2 regions of the Streptomyces pactum genome follow, and region 1 is predicted to be linked to the other one. Evidence: riboswitches for the same ligand, from Rfam matches in the RefSeq annotation. Region 1 holds a riboswitch; the other holds the start of a gene.
The links. Region 1 has a riboswitch for cyclic di-AMP ahead of B1H29_RS19710 (M23 family metallopeptidase). Riboswitches for the same ligand answer to the same signal wherever they lie in the genome.
Positions count from the first base shown of each region.

Region 1 (7,459 bases):
CCTTCCGACCTCGTCCTCCGTCAGGCTCAGCTCCGCCACGCCCAGCAGCGCCGGCAACTGCTCCACCGTGCGCGCGGACGCGATCGGCGCGGCCACCGTCGGCTGCGCGGCCAGCCAGGCCAGGGCGACCGTGGCGACGGGCGCGTCGTGGGCTTGGGCGATCTCGTCCAGTGCCGCGAGGACCCGCCTGCCGCGCTCGGTCTCCAGGTGCTTGGCGGCACCGCCGGCCCGCGGGCTGTCGACCGCCGCACCGGGCCGGTACTTGCCCGTGAGGAAGCCGGACGCGAGGGAGTAGTACGGCACGGCGGCCAGGCCGGCCCGTTCGGCGAGGTCACGCGGCTCACCCTCGTAGGTGTCACGCGAGACCAGGTTGTAGTGGGGCTGGAGGGCCACGTAGCGGGCGAGGCCCTCGCGGTCGGAGAAGGCGAGGGAGGCCGCGAGCCGCTCGGCGGAGATGTTGGAGGCGGCGATGTGCCGGACCTTGCCCGCCTTCACCAGCTCGTCGAGCGCGCCGATGATCTCCTCCACCGGCACCTCGGGCTTGTCGAAGTGGGTGTAGTAGAGGTCGATGTGGTCGGTGCCCAGGCGCCGCAGTGAGGCGTCGGCGGCGGCCTTGATGTTCGCGGCGGTCAGTCCCGGGTACTCGGGGTGCTGGCTGACCTTGGTGGCGAGGACGACGTCGCCGCGGTTGCCGCGGGCGGCGAGCCACTTGCCGATGAGGGTCTCGGACTCTCCGCCGCTGTTGCCGTCGACCCACGCGGAGTAGGAGTCGGCGGTGTCGACGAAGTTGCCGCCCGCCGCCGTGTAGGCGTCGAGGACGGCGAAGGAGGTGTCCTGGTCGGCGGTCCAGCCGAAGACGTTGCCGCCGAGGGCGAGGGGGAAGACCTCCAGGTCGGAGGAGCCGAGCTTGCGCAGAGAAGTCATGTCCTGCGTCAACGAGCACACCGGATCCGGTGATTCCGGAAACGGGGCAAAGATCCCGCAAACCGGCAGCCCCGAAAACAGGCAGCCCCGAAAACAGGCAGGGCCGCGAACCGGCAGCCCTGACGTCGGGGGGTCGCCGTCAGGACCGCCGGGGATCAGAGGGGACGGGTGGTGTGCGGGGCGGGACTCAGGGGGTGAGGCCCTTGCTCTGCAGCCACGCCATCGGGTCGATGCCGCCGCCGTCGCCGGTGTGGACCTCCATGTGGAGGTGGGCGCCGGTGACGTTGCCGGTGGCGCCGACGCGGCCGATGACGTCGCCGGTGGTGACCTGCTGGCCCACGCTGACGCTGATGGAGGACTGGTGGGCGTACCAGATCTCGGTGCCGTCCTCGAGGGTGAGCACGGTCTTGTAGCCGTAGGACCCGTCCCAGCCGGCCGACGTGATCGTGCCGCTGTGCACCGCCTTGAGCAGCGTGCCCGTGGGGGCGGCGAAGTCGAGGCCGGTGTGGTGGCCGGAGGACCAGTAGGCGCCTGCCTGGCCGAAGGTGGAGGAGATCGTGTACGAGGAGGTCGGCAGCGTGTACTGCTCGGCCAGCTTCGCGAGCCGCTCGGCCTCCGCCTTCTTCGCGGCCTCCTCCGCCGCCTTCTTCTTGGCGGCGGCGGCCTTGGCCTCGGCCTCCTTCTCCGCCTTGGCGGCGGCTTCCGCGGCCTTCTTCTCGGCGGCGGCCGCGGCTTCGGCGGCGGCCTTGGTCTCGACCTGGGCCTGCTGCTGCTCGGCCTGCGCCATGATCCGGGCCCGCAGCGACTCGCCGGCGCCTGCGGAGCTCTCCGAGGAGGTGTCGGCGGCGACCGTGCCGATCCCGCTGAGGGGGGTGGCGGAACCCTCGGGCTCCGGCTCCTCCTCGTCGGAGATGATCGAGCCGACGTTCGGCAGGTCCGGCATGGAGATCGACACCGGCGGCTTGCCGGTCTGCGCGCTGGCCATGCCGCCCGCGCCGACCGCGGCTATGACACCGACGCCGAGGACGGTGGAGCTGCGGGCGAGTCCGCCGCGCTGCTTGGCGACGCGGTGCCGGCCGCGTACGGGGCGGATGGATTCCGCGGTGGGATTCCACTCCTCCCAGGGGCCCTCTTCGGTGCGGTAGCCGTCGTAGCCGAAGGTGTCGGTGTCGTGCCCGCTGGGCACGAACGGGGCCTCGGGGGCAGGCCGGTTGGACGCCACGTGGGCGTACTCCTTTCCTTCCTTCCGCCTACCGGGTTAGCTGACGGGTTCGGAGCAGGAAGGTCTCCTACGCGCGTATATCCGCCGTGTCTCCACGGCGTCGTACGAGCGATTCACCCCAATGTGGTGGTTCCCCGGTTCCCTCGCGGGATTCGGCGCGTGCGCACGGAGCCGCCTTCTGTGACGGCTGGGACGACCGCGCTGCGTTATCGAACGTTAATAGACGCAGGGCTCGGATTCCAAGCCGTTCCTCTTGATCGTTAGCGAATCCGGCCCGGACGTACGCCTCACGATCGGTGAAAACCGGGCGAGTTGACCGGGTTTCAGTATTCCTCTTTCCGGCTCGAGTTTCTGACGGTGTATCAGTTGTTATGCGGAGGGCGGTCGGTTCGTCACGTCCGGTGACATCGCTCAGGGTCGTCGTACGGCGAGCAGTGCCATGTCGTCGGCCATGCCGCCCCCGGAGTGCCGGCGCACGTCGTCGGCGAGGGTTTCGAGCAGTTCCGTCGGGTGCCGGAACACGCGGCCGGCCAGCCGGGTGTGCGGATCGTAGAACTCCCCCCGGGCGTCCCGTGCTTCCGACAGCCCGTCGGTGTACAGCAGCAGCGTGGCCCCGCCGGGGAAGGCGGCCTCCTCCGCGCGGTCGGGCCAGACGCCCAGCTCTCCCATGCCGAGCGGCAGCGCCGACTCGCGGGCGGGCAGCGGGCGCAGGGTGCCGTCGGCGTACAGCAGCAGGGGCGGCGGGTGGCCGCGGTTGACGATGCGTACGGTTCCGTCGCCGTGCGGGAGTTCGGCGAGTACGGCGGTGGTGAACCCCTCGAAGGCGTCCAGTCCGTCCCGCCGGGCGCCCTCGCGGGCCAGCGCCCGCTCCAGCCGTTGCGCCACCGCCTCCAGGGTCGCCTCCTGCTCGGCGGCCTCGCGGAAGGCGCCGATCACGACCGCGACGGCGGCCACCGCGCCCATGCCCTTGCCGCGCACGTCCCCCACGATGAGCCGGATGCCGCGCGAACTGTCCTGCACCGCGTACAGGTCGCCGCCGATGAAGGCGTCGGCCTGCGCGGCCTCGTAGCAGGCGGCGATCTCGAATCCGCCGATCCGCTCGGCGGGCTCGGGCAGCACGGCACGCTGGGCGGCCTCGGCGATCTCGCGGACGGAGACGAGCCGCTCGCCGGTGCGGCGGACGAAGCCGTTCACGAGTACGGCGAGCACGGCGACCGTCGCGATGGTGATCAGCTCGGTGAGGGAGTCGACGTAGTGGATGACGCCCTTGCCGAGCTGCAGCCCGATGACGGCGGCGACCACGGCGACACCGGTGAGCGCCGTACCGCGCCGCGAGTAGACCGGGGCGGCGACCAGGGGTGCGGCCGTGTAGAGGGGGCCCGCGGTGAAGTACCTCGGGGTGAAGATGTCGTACAGGATGGCGACGACGATCAGCAGCACGGGGAGCAGGCGCACGAAGGTCCGCCCGTACGAGGTCCGCCACCGCCGCGCCGGGCCGGTGGCGGGCGGCACGGGTGCCGGGCGGTCGCCGAGGCCGGGGTCGGGCACGGGATCGCCGGGGAGCCGGCCGCCGGCCCGGGCGGGCGCTCCCTCGTCGTCCACGTCACCTGGCCGCACCACTCGTCTCCCGCCGCCCCGCACGTCCGCGCCGCTTGCCGTCCCGTGCTCCAGGTTTCCCGGAGCGCCGGCGGGGGGCGAGCCGTGCGGGCCGATCGGGTGACGGTGCCTGGACCGGAGGCGGTAGCGGTGGCGGGCCCGTGCCGGTGGCGGTAACCGGCCGGTGACGGTAACCGGCCGGTGACGGTAGCGGGCCGGTCCGGTGCCGGTGCATACGTCGCCAACGCACGCGAACGCACCGAAGGCCGGAATCCTTGCGGATTCCGGCCTTCGGTCTTCAGTAGCGGGGACAGGATTTGAACCTGCGACCTCTGGGTTATGAGCCCAGCGAGCTACCGAGCTGCTCCACCCCGCGCCGTTGTGTCTCTACTGTACGTCATCCCGGGGGCGGAATGCACATCCGTATCCCCCTACCCCTCCAGGTGACGGTTCGGCGCCTTCGCCCGCTCCTCGTACTCCGGCAGTACGACGACGGCGGCGCCCCCGGCCGCGAGCACTCCGCTGCCGTCGGCCCCCGGCACGAAGGTGTCCGGCTCCCGCCAGGCCGTGACCACGCGGCGCACCCCGGCGTCGAGGATCAGCCGGGCGCAGGGCGCGGGCCGGGACGCGCGGCGGGCGCACGGCTCCAGGCTGCTGTACACGGTGGCCGCCGCGAGCCGGGGGCCGGCGGGGCCGGCCTTCGCGAGCGCGGCCTCCTCGGCGTGCACGACGGGGTCGCCGCCCTCCCGTGAGTACCCCCGGGCCAGCTCGGTCCCGTCCGCGGCGACCACGACCGCCCCCACGCTGAACGCCGTCGCGGACGGCGGGCACAGTTCCGCCAGCTCGCAGGCGAGCGCCAGCCAGTGCCGGTCGGCGGCGGACACGCGGTCGCCGGTGCCGGGGGCGGTGGGCAGGTACCGCGTCAGCACCACGTCCTCGATGCGCCGCGACTCCACCAGCCGCAGCCGCCCGCCCTGATAGCCGCCCGGCCCGAACAGCCGGGGCGCGTCCGGGTCACCCACGAACAGCGGCGCGAGGACGAGCTGCAGTTCGTCGGCGAGTTCCTGCTGCAGGAGCTGGGTGTGGACGGTCCCCCCGCCCTCGGCCATCAGCCGCCGCACGCCCCGCCGGTCGTGCAGGTACTCCAGCGCCGCCCGCCAGTCGAGCACGGGGCCGAGCGGCACGGTGTCGGCGGCGATGCCGAGCGCGCGGGCCCGCCGCGCGCCGTCGTCCGTGGTCAGCAGCAGCTTCTCCCCGCCCGTGTGCCAGAACCGTGCCGCCGGGTCCAGCTCGCCGGTGGCGCTGACCGTGACCTTGAGCGGGTACTCCGCCTTCCCGGCCGCGGTCCGCGCTGCCCGCCGCTCGGCGGAGTTCACCAGCAGCCGGGGGTTGTCGGCCCGGATCGTGCCGGCCCCGACGAGGATCGCGTCCACCGACGCCCGCACCTCGTCGACCCGGTCGAAGTCGGCCGGGGAGGAGAGCAGGAGCCGTTCGGGGCCGGTGTCGTCCAGGTAGCCGTCGAGGGAGACGGCGGCGGAGAGGAGGACGTAGGGGAGGGGCATGGGGGGCGGCTCCGGTGAGCGGACGGCGTGGCGGGCCTCGGTCATCGCCAGTGACCGTCGGTCATTGCCAGAAGACGTCTACGACGATAGTCCGTCCCGGCGGACCGGGAGGAACGCGGTTGAGCGCCGGCGCTCGAGCACCGTTCCCGGACTGCCGTCGGCCGCGAAAGCGTGCGCGTCCGCGGCGCACCGGGTGCCGCCGGAGCCCCGGGACACGTCACTCCGGCGTCGTGTCCCGGCACTTCTCCGAGACGCGCACCACGCCGAAGACCACCGGGGCGTCGGTGATCTGCTGGTTCGGTCCCGGCCGGGAGTCGCAGATCTTCCACTCGGCCGGATCGTCCACCCGACGGCCCTGTCCGCTCGCGTCCTCGAAGGTCATGTCGAGCTCGGAGCTCATCTGCTCGTACGCGCGCCCGGCGTTGCCGCCGATGACGTCGGGCACGGTGGCCGTGACCGGCTGGACGTTCGCCGAGGGACGCGTCCCGGCGGTGGCCGAGCCGGCCGAGGCACTCGGCGAGGCCTGCGGCACCGACGATGCGCCACAGGCGGTGACCGAGGCCAGCAGCACGGCGGCAGACGCGGGTAGCAGAAGCTTGGTGACGGTCATGCCGGTCCCATCCGATCCGAAAGCCCCGACGTCCGGGGCGGATGCTCCCCTCACACGAACCCCCTGCCCGCGCGTCGAGAAGCCCCGGGTGATCATCACACCCCCGCCGGGGCCGACGACCCGCCGGTGCAGGACCTCCCCGTGGGACACCGAGGAGCGCGGTCGGCGGCCGGCGACGCCGTGCGCCTCCCGCCCTGTACCGCGTCGTACGGCGGCTTGACTCTCCGGTGACTGGAGACCGGAGAGTGGGCGCCATGAACGGCGCGACGCCCCTGCACTCGATCGGTGAACTGTCGGCCCGTACCGGTGTGCCGGTACGGACGATCCGGTTCTACTCGGACACCGGCCTGCTGCCGCCCACTCACCGCACCCCGGCCGGCTACCGCCGCTACGGCGACGCGGCCCTCGGTCGGCTGCGCCTGGTCCGGGTCCTGCGGGAGCTGGACGTCGACCTCCCCACCGTCCGCCGGGTCCTGGACGGTGACCTCCCCGTCGCCGAGGTCGCCGCCGCGCACGCCGACGCCACCGCCCTCCAGATCCGCGCGCTGCGCCTGCGGCAGAGCATGCTGCGTCTCGTCGCCCGGCGCGGCTCGAGCCCCGAGGAGACAGTTCTCATGCACCGCCTGACCCGCCTCTCTTCCGACGAACGACGGCGCATGGTGGCCGACTTCATCGCCGGCCTCGGTGCCGGCGCTCCCGACGCCCGAGGCGCTGCCGCCGCCCTGCGCACCGCCCTGCCCGATCTCCCCGACGAACCGTCCGACGCCCAGCTCACCGCGTGGGTGGAGATCGCCGAACTCGTCGCCGACGACGGCTTCCGCGCGCGCATGGCGCATGCGGCGCTCCCGCCCGCCGACGAGGAGGCCCTGCCGGGCGCGGCTCCCGAGGCGGCGGCGGAGCTCGTCCCCTTCGTCAGGCGGACCGTCGCCGCCGCGAGGGCGGCGGACATCGACCCGGACGATGACGATGCCGTCCCGGTCGTCGACGCCGTCGTGGAGCGCTTCGCCGCCACGCTCGGCCGCCCCGACAGCCCCGAGCTGCGGGCGTGGATGGCCCGGCAGTTCGACGCGGGACACGACCCGCTCGTCGAGCGGTACTGGCGCCTGGTCTGGACCGTCAACGACTGGCAGGTGGTGCCCGCACACCTGCCCTTCCAGCCCTGGATGATCGAGGCCCTGCACCGGTCCCGGCCGGCGGCTCACGGGCAGAGCCACGGACAGGGCGGTCACCGCTGCGGCTAGGGTCCCTCGGCATGAGCACAACACCGCACGGAATACACCGGGTTGGCCTCCGCGCCCTCCCCGGAACCGGTGCGGCCTTCACCCTCGCCGCGTACTCGGCCGCCTGCCGGTTCGTCCGTGACCGCCGAGCCGGCGACGCCGAGGCCGCTGTCCAGGCGCGACGGGGCGCCGCCCGGGCCCCGGAGCGGGGCCGCCCGTGAACACTCCTCGCCGGGTCACCCCGCGCCGCCTCGGCGCCGCCGCCGCGATCTACGGCGTGTTCGTCGCGGGCTGGTACCTGGGGCAGCCCGTCACCCCCGAATGC
Region 1 covers NZ_CP019724.1:4,641,877-4,649,335, reverse strand. The annotation lists gene B1H29_RS19715 (aldo/keto reductase) at 1-924, opposite strand, end outside; gene B1H29_RS19710 (M23 family metallopeptidase) at 1,112-2,146, opposite strand; cyclic di-AMP (ydaO/yuaA leader) riboswitch at 2,157-2,314, opposite strand; gene B1H29_RS19705 (PP2C family protein-serine/threonine phosphatase) at 2,558-3,748, opposite strand; tRNA gene B1H29_RS19700 (tRNA-Met) at 4,045-4,118, opposite strand; gene B1H29_RS19695 (dihydrofolate reductase family protein) at 4,174-5,304, opposite strand; gene B1H29_RS19690 (hypothetical protein) at 5,522-5,914, opposite strand; gene B1H29_RS19685 (MerR family transcriptional regulator) at 6,169-7,155, shown strand; gene B1H29_RS19680 (hypothetical protein) at 7,352-7,459, shown strand, end outside.

Region 2 (7,459 bases), 2.3 Mb from region 1:
CGGCGTACAGCCGGCCGGTGTAGCCCGCGTCCCGGATGTTGCCGAGGATGCTGCGGCCGACGCCTCCCGGTGTGCGGCCGGTGCCGATGACCGCCACCGAGCCCGGCTGCAACAGCCGCTGAACGGAACGCGCCTCCGCGCGGTGCTCGCGCGCGTACTGCACGGCGAGCGAGCGGTCGGTGGGTTCGAGGTCGAATTCCAGCCGGACCACGCCGTCCTCGAAGCTGCGCTTCTGGGTGTACCCGGCGTCCATGAACACTTTGATCATCTTGGTGTTGGCGGGCAGTACCTCGGCGGCGAAGCGGCGGATGTCGCGCTCGCGGGCGACGGCGGCGATGTGTTCCAGCAGCGCGGAGGCGACGCCGCGTCCCTGGTGGGCGTCCTGGACGAGGAAGGCGACCTCGGCCTCGTCGGAGACGGGAGGGGCGGGCGCGACGGGCCCTCCGGAAGGAGTGGTGGCGGGCGGCGGATGGGACGAGGCGGGTGTTCCGCCGGCGCCGATCCGGTCGTAGCGTACGGTGGCGATGAACTCGCCGCCGATGGTGGCCGCGAGTCCCACCCGGTCCACAAAGTCGTGGTGCGTGAAGCGGTGGACGTCCTTGGCGGACAGGCGAGGGTACGGCGCGAAGAAGCGGTAGTACTTCGACTCGTCGGAGACCTGCTCGTAGAAGCTGACCAGGCGCTCGGCGTCATCAACGGTGATGGGGCGGACGCGCGCGGTGCCGCCGTCGCGCAGCACCACGTCGGCCTCCCAGTGGGCGGGGTACTCGTGCCGGTCCGACGAGGTCTGCATGGGCCCCAGAGTACGGCTCGCGTACGACAACGGCGCGAGGCAGTCTGTGGAGGACGGAAGGTCGGGCCGAGGCCGCGGTCCGACGACCACACGGGACGGCGCACGGTGCCGTACACCCACGCTTCACGATATGGGAAACTGGTCTAGACAAGACTGGTCTAGACAACATGAAACCTTGAACACCTGAAGGGCAGCATCACATGGCTGAGCGCCGCGTCAACGTCGGCTGGGCCGAGGGTCTCCACGCCCGCCCCGCCTCCATCTTCGTCCGAGCCGCCACGGCCACAGGCGTCCCGGTGACGATCGCCAAGGCCGACGGTTCCCCCGTCAACGCGGCCTCCATGCTGGCCGTCCTCGGCCTCGGCGCCCAGGGCGGCGAGGAGATCGTCCTCGCCGCCGACGCCGAGGGCGCGGACGCCGCCCTGGACCGGCTCGCGAAGCTGGTCTCCGAGGGGCTCGAGGAACTCCCCGAAACCGTCTGACAACGGCAGCACGAAAGGCCCGCCCGGAAAACTGGGCGGGCCTTTCGCTTTCCACTTTCCAATCGCTCACCTTTTGAAGGCAGCAGAAAGCGACCCCCGCTTTTCCCTCTCTTTGTATACGGTGCCCGTGTTAATACCGCAGGCTCGGAGTGTTTACGGCACGTTGCGAGTTCCTCACACGTTCCGCCCGTCCCCCGCCGGAGGAGAATCGCAGCCTGTGCGCCGACGTCGACCGCTCGGTGTGCAGCGTCATGAGCGCACGCGCGCGCTCGCCGTCGCCCCGGGCCACCGCGTCGACGATCGCACCGTGCTCCGCCCAGTTCTCCACGGGCCCGGCCGGCGGCTCCACGGCGTACATCCAGGCGATCTTGTGGCGCAGTTGGGCCAGCATGGCCGTCAGGGAAGGGCTGCCGACGGACTGGGCGAGGGTGTCGTGGAACCAGCCGTCCAGTGAGCGCAGGTCCTCGCTGTTGCCCTGCCTGGCGCGTTCCCGTCCGAGCCTGACCAGCCCGCGGAGCACCTTGAGGTGCGCCTCGGTGCGGCGCCGGGCGGCCCGGGATGCGCCCAGGGGTTCAAGGAGCATGCGCGTCTCCAGGAGGTCGGCGGCCTCCTGCTCGGTGGGTTCCGCGACGCACGCGCCCGCGTGCCGCCGTGTCACCACGAAGCCCTCGGCCTCCAGCGTGCGCAGGGCCTCACGGACGGGGACGCGGGAGACGCCGTAGCGGCGGGCCAGGAGTTCCTCGGTCAGCCGGCTGCCTCGCCCGTGGACGCCGGTGACGATGTCGTCCCGGATCGCCGTGCACACCGAATGCGCCGGAATACGCATGCCCGACCTCCGACTTAATCCCCGTGAAACGTCGACCATTGACGTGTGTTCAGTGACTCTAGGGCAATCACGCGGATATTCCGACGGCGAGGCGGATTTCATGGACATTTTTTGGGACGACGGCGGTACCGGAGCCGCGGCCGGAAACCGCGAAAGCCCCGGCTCGTGAAGCCGGGGCTCTCGGGTGCCGCACCGTCCGTCGTCAGAGGTTGACGCCGTGGGAGCGGAGATACGCGAGGGGGTCCATGTCCGAGCCGTACTCGGGGCTCGTGCGAGCCTCGAAGTGCAGGTGCGGTCCGGTGACGTTGCCGGTGGCGCCGGAGAGGCCGATCTGCTGCCCGGGGACGACCGACTGGCCGACCGAGACGCCGATGGACGACAGGTGGCCGTACTGCGTGTACGTACCGTCGTGCATCTTGATGACGACCTGGTTGCCGTACGCCCCGCCCCAGCCGGCCTCCACGACGGTGCCGACGCCGACCGCGTGGACGGTGGTACCGCTGGAGGCGTGGAAGTCGATGCCGGTGTGGCTGCCGGAGGACCACAGGGAGCTGCCCGCCTGATAGGCGGTGGAGACGTAGGACGCGGTGATCGGCGACACGAAGGTGTTGAGCCGCTTGCGCTCCGCCTCACGTGCGGCGCGCTCCTTGGCCTCGCGCGCCTGCTCGGCCGCCTCGGCCGCCCGCTCGCGCGCGGCCTCCTGGGCCGCCTCACGGGCGGCGGCGTGCAGTGCCGCCCGCTCCTGGGCGGTGGCCTGGGCGTCGATCTCGTCGGCTATGGAGTCGCCGATGGTGATGACCGGGGTGAGTCCGCTCTGCTCCGCCTCGGACTCGGCGGCGAGCGCCGGAGCCGCGAGGGTGCCGACGACGCCGGTGGTGGCGAGGGCCGCGACACCCGCCGCGCGGGCGGTGGTGCGGTGCACCCGGCTGGGACGGCGGTGCTTCCCGGTGGCGCGCGTGAACGCCATGTAGAGGCTGGTCCTTTCCTTCCCTCTCGCCTACCGGGTTAGCTGACGGGTTCGGAGGTGGAAGGTCTCCTACGGACCCCCTCGCTGCGCGCGGGCGTCCGATTCACCCCAGGGACTGCATGGGTCCCCGGCTCCCCTGGCTCGCGCCGTACGGGGACTCGGCGATGACTGTCCGGTGCCGCGGATGCGGCGCACTGCCTGACGAACAGCCCGGATGACGCTAAACGCGGCTGTCTTCAATCCTCAAACGCAACAAGCTTTTTGTAGCGCACGCCACAGGGCAGACGGGCAGCCTCTCCCCCAATTCGGACAAATGGCGGCCCTGGTGACACTCGGGTCACCAGGGCCGCCACGCGCGCGTGCCGCTACTCGGCCGCCACCACGGTGACTTCACCGATACCGAGGGCCTCGACGGGCTCCTTGATCTGTGCCGCGTCGCCGACGAGGACGGTGACCAGCCGGTCCACCGGGAAGGCGTTCACGACCGCCGCCGTGGCCTCCACCGTGCCCGTGGCGGCGAGTTGGCGGTACAGCGTCGCCTGGTAGTCGTCGGGCAGGTGCTGCTCGACCTGGTCGGCCAGGGTGCTCGCCACGGCCGCCGCCGTCTCGTACTTCAGCGGCGCCACGCCCACCAGGTTCTGCACGGCCACGTCCCGCTCGGCGTCGGTGAGCCCCTCCGCGGCGAGCTTGCGCAGCACCGTCCACAGGTCGTCCAGGGCGGGACCCGTGTTGGGGGTGTCCACGGAGCCGCTGATGGCGAGCATGGCGGCGCCCGTGCCGTCGGGCGCGGAACGCAGGACCTGCCCGAACGCCCGTACGCCGTAGGTGTAGCCCTTCTCCTCGCGCAGGACGCGGTCCAGGCGCGAGGTGAGGGTGCCGCCGAGGCAGTACGTCCCGAGCACCTGCGCGGGCCACACCCGGTCGTGCCGGTCCGCGCCGGTGCGGCCGATGAGCAACTGGGTCTGGACGGCACCGGGCCGGTCCACGATGACGACCCGGCCGGTGTCGTCGGCGGTGATCGGGGCTACGGGCCGCGCCTCGGCCGCGGAGCCGGCCCACGCGCCCAGCGTCTCTCCGAGCAGCGCGTCGAGGTCGACGCCGGTGAGGTCGCCGACGACCACGGCGGTGGCCGTGGCGGGCCGGACGTGCTTCTCGTAGAAGGCCCGCACGGCCGCCGAGTCGATGCTCGCCACCGTCTCCTCGGTGCCCTGCCGCGGGCGCGACATGCGCGTGCCGGCCGGGAACAGCTCCTTGTACAGCTCCTTGGCCGCCCGGCGGGCGGGGTTGGCCAGCTCGTGCGGAATCTCGTCGAGCCGGTTCCGGACCAGCCGTTCGACCTCCCCGTCCGCGAAGGCGGGCGCCCTGAGGGCGTCGGCGACCAGGCCGAGGGCCTTGGCGAGGCGCGAGACGGGCACCTCCAGGCTCAGCCGGACGCCGGGGTGGTCTGCGTGTGCGTCCAGGGTCGCGCCGCAGCGCTCGAGCTCGGCGGCGAACTCCTCGGCGGAGTGCTTGTCCGTGCCCTCGGAGAAGGCGCGCGCCATGATCGTGGCGACACCGTCGAGACCGGTGGGCTCGGCGTCCAGGGGCGCGTCGAGGAGCACCTCCACGGCGACGACCTGCTGGCCGGGGCGATGGCAGCGCAGGACGGTGAGGCCGTTGCCGAGGCTGCCGCGCCCGGGGGCCGGGAACGCCCACGGCTTGGGCTCGCCGGCCTGCGGCTGGGCGTGGAATTCCATGGTGGCGAGCTCGGTCACTTGGCCGCCTCCTCGTTCTCGTCGGTGGCGTCGTTCGGGTCGGCTTCGGCGTCGTCGGCGGGGGCGGTCGGCTCGTAGACGAGCACCGCGCGGTTGTCGGGGCGCAGGCGGGCCTTGGCGACCTCCTGGACCTCCTCGGCCGTCACCTCGAGCACCCGCTGTACGGCGGTGAGGGCGAGCTGCGGGTCACCGAACAGGACGGCGTACCGGCACAGTTCGTCGGCGCGGCCCGCGACCGTGCCCAGGCGGTCCAGCCACTCGCGTTCCAACTGGGCCTGGGCGCGCTCCATCTCCTCGGCCGTGGGGCCCTCCTCGGCGAACCGGGCGAGCTCCTCGTCGATGGCGGTCTCGATGACCGGCACCTCGACGTCACCGGACGTCTTCACGTCCAGCCACCCGAGGGAGGGTGCTCCGGCGAGCCGCAGCAGGCCGAATCCGGCGGCGACGGCTGTGCGGTCACGCCGTACCAGCCGGTTGTACAGGCGGGACGACTCGCCACCGCCCAGGACGGTGAGGGCCAGGTCCGCCGCGTCGCACGCGCGCGTGCCGTCCTCCGGCAGACGGTAGGCCGCCATCAGGGCGCGGGCCGGGACCTCCTCCTCGACGATCTCGCGCAACTGCCCGCCCATGACGTCGGGCAGTGAGCCGTCCCGGGGGGGCTGCTTGCCGTCGTGCGAGGCGATGGAGCCGAAGTACTTCTCGATCCAGGCGAGCGTCTGCTCGGGGTCGATGTCGCCGACGACCGAGAGCACCGCGTTGTTCGGCGCGTAGTAGGTGCGGAAGAACGCGCGCGCGTCCTCCAGCGTGGCCGCGTCCAGGTCGGCCATGGAGCCGATCGGCGTGTGGTGGTAGGGGTGGCCCTCCGGGTAGGCGAGGGCGGTCAGCTTCTCGAAGGCCGTGCCGTAGGGCACGTTGTCGTAGCGCTGGCGGCGTTCGTTCTTGACGACGTCCCGCTGGTTCTCCATCGACTCGTCGTCCAGCGCGGCCAGCAGGGAGCCCATGCGGTCGGCCTCCAGCCAGAGGGCGAGCTCGAGCTGGTGGGCGGGCATGGTCTCGAAGTAGTTGGTGCGCTCGAAGCTGGTGGTGCCGTTGAGCGAGCCGCCGGCTCCCTGTACCAGCTCGAAATGGCCGTTGCCCTTGACCTGGGCGGAGCCCTGGAACATGAGGTGCTCGAAAAGGTGAGCCAGGCCGGTGCGCCCCTTGACCTCGTGGCGCGAGCCGACGTCGTACCAGAGGCACACCGCCGCGACCGGGGTCAGGTGGTCCTCGGAGAGCACCACGCGCAGGCCGTTGGCCAGGCGGTGCTCGGTCGCTGTCAGGCCGCCGGAGTCTGCCTGGGCTGTGGCCGTGTGACCCATGGGCATGTACGTCCCTTCGATCGCGGAATCCTTGGTGGAATCACTTGGTGGATCATTGGGCGGAACTGCGGAATTCCGCCGATCCTGCCACTGTATGCAAGCGTGCGGGACACCGGTGGAGTTCCCGGACCCCGTACGCCGAGAGCGAGAACGGGGCCGGCGGCCAGACGGGGGGCGAGCGCGCGGGACGAGGGCGTACCCTGCGGGCAGCGCCGGGCCGGGCAGCCCGTGACGGGTCCTGGTCGGTCGCTGTCAGTGCCGCAGTCCACAATGGACCTCGTCAGATCACCGTTCACGCTTCAGCAAGGAGCCGGCAGCGATGGCCCGCCGTAGTACGAAGACCCCGCCGCCCGACGACTCGTACGAGGAGAAGATCCTCGACATCGACGTCGTCGACGAGATGCAGGGCTCCTTCCTCGAGTACGCGTACTCGGTCATCTACTCCCGTGCACTGCCGGACGCCCGCGACGGCCTCAAGCCGGTGCACCGCCGCATCGTGTACCAGATGAACGAGATGGGCCTGCGGCCCGAGCGCAGCTATGTGAAGTGCGCCCGCGTCGTCGGCGAGGTCATGGGCAAGCTGCACCCGCACGGCGACGCGTCGATCTACGACGCGCTGGTGCGCATGGCCCAGCCCTTCTCGATGCGCGTCCCCCTGGTGGACGGCCACGGCAACTTCGGTTCCCTGGGCAACGACGACCCGCCGGCCGCCATGCGGTACACCGAGTGCCGGATGGCCGAGGCCACCAGCCTGATGACGGAGTCCATCGACGAGGACACCGTCGACTTCGGCCCCAACTACGACGGCCAGGAACTCGAGCCGGTGGCGCTGCCCGCCGCCTTCCCGAACCTGCTGGTCAACGGCGCCTCCGGCATCGCGGTCGGCATGGCCACGAACATGCCGCCGCACAATCTGCGCGAGGTGATCGCGGCCGCCCGGCACCTGATCCGGTACCCGAACGCCGACCTCGAAGCTCTCATGAAGCACGTTCCGGGCCCCGACCTGCCCACCGGCGGCCGGATCGTCGGCCTGCCCGGCATCCGGGACGCCTACGAGACGGGCCGCGGCACCTTCAAGATCCGGGCGACCGTCGCCGTCGACACGGTGACGGCCCGCCGCAAGGGTCTCGTCGTGACCGAGCTGCCCTTCGCGGTCGGCCCGGAGAAGGTCATCGCCAAGATCAAGGACCTGGTCGGCTCGAAGAAGCTCCAGGGCATCGCCGACGTCAAGGACCTCACCGACCGCGAGCACGGGCTGCGCCTGGTCATCGAGATCAAG
Region 2 covers NZ_CP019724.1:2,356,798-2,364,256, forward strand. The annotation lists gene B1H29_RS09540 (GNAT family N-acetyltransferase) at 1-793, opposite strand, end outside; gene B1H29_RS09550 (HPr family phosphocarrier protein) at 994-1,275, shown strand; gene B1H29_RS09555 (GntR family transcriptional regulator) at 1,406-2,101, opposite strand; gene B1H29_RS09560 (M23 family metallopeptidase) at 2,304-3,068, opposite strand; cyclic di-AMP (ydaO/yuaA leader) riboswitch at 3,081-3,242, opposite strand; gene B1H29_RS09565 (M16 family metallopeptidase) at 3,434-4,822, opposite strand; gene B1H29_RS09570 (M16 family metallopeptidase) at 4,819-6,186, opposite strand; gene B1H29_RS09575 (DNA gyrase/topoisomerase IV subunit A) at 6,500-7,459, shown strand, end outside.
Region 2: another riboswitch for cyclic di-AMP. It lies ahead of B1H29_RS09560 (M23 family metallopeptidase); the one in region 1 lies ahead of B1H29_RS19710 (M23 family metallopeptidase).